Regions from separate parts of the Pontibacillus sp. ALD_SL1 genome, predicted to be linked through region 1. Evidence: a T-box and tRNA genes for the amino acid it is inferred to sense, from the RefSeq annotation. Region 1 holds a T-box; the other holds one or more tRNA genes.
The links. A T-box is a leader RNA that pairs with one kind of tRNA and senses whether it is charged. The one in region 1 lies ahead of ileS (isoleucine--tRNA ligase), so its partner is inferred to be a tRNA-Ile.
Positions count from the first base shown of each region.

Region 2: it has a tRNA-Ile gene. The T-box ahead of ileS (isoleucine--tRNA ligase) is inferred to sense a tRNA for this amino acid. The anticodon was not compared.

Region 1 is NZ_CP062974.1:1,612,728-1,616,125, forward strand. Features, by position in the region: gene IMZ31_RS08135 (YggT family protein) at 1-34, shown strand, start outside; gene IMZ31_RS08140 (YlmH family RNA-binding protein) at 147-920, shown strand; gene IMZ31_RS08145 (DivIVA domain-containing protein) at 1,068-1,583, shown strand; T-box leader at 1,633-1,864, shown strand; gene ileS (isoleucine--tRNA ligase) at 1,951-3,398, shown strand, end outside.
Region 2 is NZ_CP062974.1:260,255-263,652, forward strand. Features, by position in the region: tRNA gene IMZ31_RS01470 (tRNA-Asn) at 270-344, shown strand; tRNA gene IMZ31_RS01475 (tRNA-Ser) at 347-437, shown strand; tRNA gene IMZ31_RS01480 (tRNA-Glu) at 448-522, shown strand; tRNA gene IMZ31_RS01485 (tRNA-Asp) at 534-610, shown strand; tRNA gene IMZ31_RS01490 (tRNA-Gln) at 617-691, shown strand; tRNA gene IMZ31_RS01495 (tRNA-Lys) at 702-777, shown strand; tRNA gene IMZ31_RS01500 (tRNA-Leu) at 792-876, shown strand; tRNA gene IMZ31_RS01505 (tRNA-Leu) at 930-1,016, shown strand; tRNA gene IMZ31_RS01510 (tRNA-Arg) at 1,101-1,177, shown strand; tRNA gene IMZ31_RS01515 (tRNA-Pro) at 1,187-1,263, shown strand; tRNA gene IMZ31_RS01520 (tRNA-Gly) at 1,280-1,353, shown strand; tRNA gene IMZ31_RS01525 (tRNA-Ile) at 1,364-1,440, shown strand; rRNA gene IMZ31_RS01530 (16S ribosomal RNA) at 1,551-3,113, shown strand; rRNA gene IMZ31_RS01535 (23S ribosomal RNA) at 3,327-3,398, shown strand, end outside.

The sequences.
Region 1 (3,398 bases):
CGGCTTACCCGTATTGTATAATATTTTAGTATAATCCATAAGAAATGAACCGATTATGGGATGTCTAAAGAGGGCTTTTCTCTTAATGATTAGAGAGGAAGTTTTCGTTAGACATCCTTATTTTATAGATCAAGTAGGTGAATGTGATGGACATCTATCAGCATTTCCGTAAAGAAGAACAACCCTTTATCGACCAAGTGCTATCATGGCAGGACGAAGTAGCTTCTCGCTATGAAAGGAAAGTAAGTGACTTTCTTGACCCAAGAGAGCAATACATATTTCGTTCTATTATTGGTAATAACGAAGATTTTGTATTAAGGGATTTTGGGGGATATGAAACGGCAGAACGTAAACGCCTTATATTAGCCCCGTTTTATGAGAATCCCCTGGATGAAGAGTTTGGTGTGACTTTATTAGAAGCTAGTTATCCAAGTAAGTTCGTTACACTTGAGCATAGGGATGTGCTTGGAGCTTTTATGTCTCTTGGTATTAAACGTAATAAGTTGGGAGACTTAATCGTAACGGATACCCATATTCAAATTCTTCTAGCAAGTGAAATTGCAGATTACGTTAAGATGAATATGACAGGTATTAAAAAAGCTGGGGTTTTGTTTGAAGAACGTCCCTTAGGAGAAGTTCTTGAAACACAAGAAGAGTGGCAAGAGCAATCTGGAACTGTATCATCTCTCCGTTTAGATGTTATGGTGAAAGAGATCTACAACATTTCAAGGCAAAAAGCTGGTTTATTTATTGATAAGGGAGCCGTTAAAGTAAACTTTCGCACAGTAGAAGATCCCTCTTTTACTTTGGAAACGGGGGACCTTATATCACTGAGAGGGAAAGGTCGTAGCGTTGTAAAAGAAATTGAGGGTAAAACAAAAAAAGATAAATGGCGAATTGTGACGGCTGTGTTAAAATAATAAGTAGAGGGCAAAAAGATGATTCTCTCTTTTTTCGATAAATTTACATGAATACTTGTGGAAATGAGAAGGATTTAGTGAGGTTTTGTCGAATTTATAGCTTACTGAAGAAATGTGTATATTTATTTATAAAAGGAGGTGGCCCTAGTGGCACTTACACCATTAGACATCCATAACAAAGAGTTTACGCGTGGGTTTAGAGGATATGATGAAGACGAGGTCAATGAATTTCTTGATCAGGTTATTAAAGACTATGAATCAGTTATTCGTGAAAAGAAGAACTTAGAGGAAAAAGTAAGCCAGCTGGAAGAAAAGCTTGGTCACTTTAGTAATATAGAAGAAACGTTGAATAAATCTATTCTTGTGGCTCAGGAGACAGCAGAAGAAGTGAAGGGGCACGCAAACAAAGAATCGAAGCTTATCTTAAAAGAAGCTGAGAAAAATGCTGATCGTATCATAAATGAAGCATTATCGAAATCTCGCCGAATCTCATTAGAAGTTGAAGAACTGAAAAAACAAGCTAAAGTGTTCCGTACCCGTCTAAAGATGATGGTAGAAGCACAGCTTGACATGTTAGAAACTGATGACTGGGATGAACTGTTCAATGAGGAGATCGAAGAAGAAACAGAATATGAAAAAGAGCTAGCCGAAAATAATTCTTGACGCTTAAGCTATTTTTACATATAATTCATTAACAGAACTATATCTATATACACATATGGTGACAGGGACAGTACGAAATAAATAATCTACACAAGCGAATCAGGGATGGTGGAAGCCTGAGTAAGATGTTATTTTGGAAGATCACCCTCGAGTACCTCTATTGATCTTGTTTGTAAATAGAGGCGTTTCATTCACGTTACGAATGCTAGAGTGGATTTTTAAAGACGTCATATGTCTTTTAATCTATAAGGGTGGTACCGCGAGACCTTCTCGTCCCTTCTGGGATGAGAGGGTCTTTTTTGTTTTTTTAGAGGTATCAGTCTATAGCAAATTGACTATGCTGAACTTATGAAGGAGGAACGGTTTAATGAACTATAAAGACACCTTGCTCATGCCTAAAACGGAGTTTCCTATGCGAGGGAACCTTCCGAATCGTGAGCCTAAAATGCAACAACAATGGGAAGAGATGAACATTTATGAAAAGGTACAAGAGCGTACACAAGGACGCCCGTTATTTGTACTTCATGATGGCCCTCCATACGCCAATGGTGATCTTCACATGGGTCACGCGCTAAATAAAGTATTGAAAGATTTTATTGTACGTTATAAATCTATGGCAGGATTTCATGCGCCTTACGTACCAGGTTGGGATACGCATGGCCTTCCGATTGAGCAAGCACTAGCGAAAAAGAAAGTTAACCGTAAGAAGATGACGGTCGCTGAATTTCGTGAAAAATGTGCTGAATATGCGTTAAAACAAGTTGATAACCAGCGTCATCAATTCAAGCAACTTGGTGTACGCGGTGACTGGGATCACCCATATATTACGTTGAATAAAGATTACGAAGCTGCCCAGATCGAAGTCTTTGGAACTATGGCAAATAAGGGTTATATCTATAAGGGTAAAAAACCAGTTTACTGGAGTCCTTCATCTGAATCCGCATTAGCTGAAGCGGAAATTGAGTATCAAGACAAACGATCTGCTTCTATTTACGTCGGATTTGATGTTAAAGAAACGAACGGGGTTTTAGAAGGAGATGAAACGTTTGTAATCTGGACTACTACACCTTGGACGATCCCGGCTAACCAAGGTATTGCCGTTCATCCTGAATTGAATTATGTGAAAGTGAAAGTAGATAGTGGTAAGTATATCATTGCTGAGAAATTAATTGATGAAGTTGCAGAAGCTCTTGAATGGTCAAATCCAGAAATCGTTAAGACATATAAAGGAAGCGAACTTGAACGAGTAGAAGCACAGCACCCCCTTTATGATCGCTCTTCTCTTGTCGTGCTAGGTGACCACGTTACGACAGACGCTGGTACTGGTTGTGTACACACAGCACCAGGACACGGGGAAGATGACTTCTGGGTAGGTAAACAATATGGACTTGAAGTCCTTTGTCCAGTTGATGAAAAAGGGTACTTCACAGATGAGGCACCTGGATATGAAGGTTTGTTCTATGATGCAGCGAATAAAGACATCACAGAAAAGTTAAAAGAAGTAGGGGCTTTATTAGACTTAACGTTTATCACGCACTCTTATCCACATGACTGGCGTACGAAGAAACCAACAATTTTCCGTGCGACAAGCCAGTGGTTCGCTTCTATTAAAGATTTCCGTGAAGATATTCTAGAAGAAATCAAACAAACGAAGTGGACGCCTGCATGGGGCGAAACACGCCTTTACAACATGGTTCGTGACCGTGAAGACTGGTGTATTTCCCGCCAACGTGCGTGGGGTGTTCCTATTCCTGTATTTTACGGTGAAGACAATACTCCAATTATTACAGAAGAGACCATTCAACACGTTTCAGA
Region 2 (3,398 bases), 1.4 Mb from region 1:
GGACGACCCACGTGTTAAATTATTATAGCCGTCATCGATACGGCACTTTAACCGATTTTATGAATTTCATTTTTTTCGTTAGAGGAATTGACAGTGCAACTAAAGTGTTGTAACATATTAAAAGTCGCTAAGGAAAACAAAAAAAGAAACGAAACAAACCAGTTAAATTTCTTTAAAAAATTCCTTGCAAACAAAAACAATATCTGATAAAGTATTTAATTGTCGGCGAAACAAAATAAGCCGAAAACAAATGCTTCATTAATTCTTATTCCAACGTAGCTCAGTGGTAGAGCTATCGGCTGTTAACCGATCGGTCGCAGGTTCGAATCCTGCCGTTGGAGCCAGTGGAGAAGTACTCAAGTGGCTGAAGAGGCGCCCCTGCTAAGGGTGTAGGTCGCGTAAGCGGCGCGAGGGTTCAAATCCCTCCTTCTCCGCCATTTCTTAACTGGCCCGTTGGTCAAGTGGTTAAGACACCGCCCTTTCACGGCGGTAACACGGGTTCGAATCCCGTACGGGTCACCATTTATTTTTTTGGTCCGGTAGTTCAGTTGGTTAGAATGCCTGCCTGTCACGCAGGAGGTCGCGGGTTCGAGTCCCGTCCGGACCGCCACTATTTTGGCCCATAGCCAAGCGGTAAGGCAACGGTTTTTGGTACCGTCATGCGCTGGTTCGAATCCAGCTGGGCCAGCCACTATTATGAAGAGCCATTAGCTCAGTTGGTAGAGCATCTGACTTTTAATCAGAGGGTCGGAGGTTCGAATCCTCCATGGCTCACCATTTATACACACCGTGCGGGTGTGGCGGAATTGGCAGACGCGCTAGACTTAGGATCTAGTGTCTCTCGACGTGGGGGTTCAAGTCCCTCCACCCGCACCATTATTACAGTAAGCGATCTTCGCTAACAAGCGTTAAAAGCTCATTTATGATGAGCGGTCGTGGCGGAATGGCAGACGCGCTAGGTTGAGGGCCTAGTGGGGGTTCACCCCGTGGAGGTTCAAATCCTCTCGACCGCACCATTGAAGTCACAAAGAAAAAATAAAAAAGTGCTTGCATTGATAAAACAGACATGATACAATAAATCTTGTCGCTTCAAAAAACATGCGCCCGTAGCTCAATTGGATAGAGCGTTTGACTACGGATCAAGAGGTTAGGGGTTCGACTCCTCTCGGGCGCGCCATTTCTTTTCCGGGAAGTAGCTCAGCTTGGTAGAGCACATGGTTTGGGACCATGGGGTCGCAGGTTCGAATCCTGTCTTCCCGACCATCGGAAAACTTTATATGCGGGTGTAGTTTAGTGGTAAAACCTCAGCCTTCCAAGCTGATGTCGTGGGTTCGATTCCCATCACCCGCTCCATTATAAATATGGGCCTGTAGCTCAGTTGGTTAGAGCGCACGCCTGATAAGCGTGAGGTCGGTGGTTCAAGTCCACTCAGGCCCACCAGAAGAAACATTTGATCTTTGAAAACTGAACGAAACAACATGTAACGTCAATGTCTTTAAATTATTTTTTAAAGCCAGTAATCATTTATTTGATGCTAGGCAAACTCTAACTTTATGGAGAGTTTGATCTTGGCTCAGGACGAACGCTGGCGGCGTGCCTAATACATGCAAGTCGAGCGCGTGAAACAACATGATCCCTTCGGGGTGATTGTTGTGGATCGAGCGGCGGACGGGTGAGTAACACGTGGGCAACCTACCCATGAGATCGGGATAACTCCGGGAAACCGGAGCTAATACCGAATAACCCAGTGAACTGCATGGTTCACTGGTAAAAGGCGGTTTCGGCCGTCACTCATGGATGGGCCCGCGGCGCATTAGCTAGTTGGTAAGGTAACGGCTTACCAAGGCGACGATGCGTAGCCGACCTGAGAGGGTGATCGGCCACACTGGGACTGAGACACGGCCCAGACTCCTACGGGAGGCAGCAGTAGGGAATCTTCCGCAATGGACGAAAGTCTGACGGAGCAACGCCGCGTGAACGATGAAGGTCTTCGGATCGTAAAGTTCTGTTGTTAGGGAAGAACAAGTACCAGAGGAAATGCTGGTACCTTGACGGTACCTAACCAGAAAGCCACGGCTAACTACGTGCCAGCAGCCGCGGTAATACGTAGGTGGCAAGCGTTGTCCGGAATTATTGGGCGTAAAGCGCGCGCAGGCGGTTTCTTAAGTCTGATGTGAAAGCCCACAGCTCAACTGTGGAGGGCCATTGGAAACTGGGGAACTTGAGTACAGAAGAGGAGAGTGGAATTCCACGTGTAGCGGTGAAATGCGTAGATATGTGGAGGAACACCAGTGGCGAAGGCGACTCTCTGGTCTGTAACTGACGCTGAGGCGCGAAAGCGTGGGTAGCAAACAGGATTAGATACCCTGGTAGTCCACGCCGTAAACGTTGAGTGCTAGGTGTTAGGGGGTTTCCGCCCCTTAGTGCTGAAGTTAACGCATTAAGCACTCCGCCTGGGGAGTACGGCCGCAAGGCTGAAACTCAAAAGAATTGACGGGGGCCCGCACAAGCGGTGGAGCATGTGGTTTAATTCGAAGCAACGCGAAGAACCTTACCAGGTCTTGACATCTTCCGCTATCCCTAGAGATAGGGAGTTCCCTTCGGGGACGGAATGACAGGTGGTGCATGGTTGTCGTCAGCTCGTGTCGTGAGATGTTGGGTTAAGTCCCGCAACGAGCGCAACCCCTAATCTTAGTTGCCAGCATTCAGTTGGGCACTCTAAGGTGACTGCCGGTGACAAACCGGAGGAAGGCGGGGATGACGTCAAATCATCATGCCCCTTATGACCTGGGCTACACACGTGCTACAATGGATGGTACAGAGGGCTGCGAGATCGCGAGGTCAAGCAAATCTCAAAAAACCATTCTCAGTTCGGATTGCAGGCTGCAACTCGCCTGTATGAAGCCGGAATCGCTAGTAATCGCAGGTCAGCATACTGCGGTGAATACGTTCCCGGGCCTTGTACACACCGCCCGTCACACCACGAGAGTTGGCAACACCCGAAGTCGGTGAGGTAACCTTTTTGGAGCCAGCCGCCGAAGGTGGGGCCAATGATTGGGGTGAAGTCGTAACAAGGTAGCCGTATCGGAAGGTGCGGCTGGATCACCTCCTTTCTAAGGATATTACGGAACTAGCGAGTCCTTCGGGACTTGCTAGCAGGCACATACTGTGCCATTAAACCATTGACCATGTTTGTTTCGTTCGGTTTTGGAAGCTCAAATGCTTTCAAACAGTACCTTGAAAACTAGATAAGAATTAGACATCAAACCAACGTTAGATTTAACGTAAGCATCATTATGATGCGTCTTTTCACATTGATTTTAGATAGTTAAGTGAATAAGGGCGCACGGTGGATGCCTTGGCACTAGGAGCCGATGAAGGACGGGACTAACACCGAT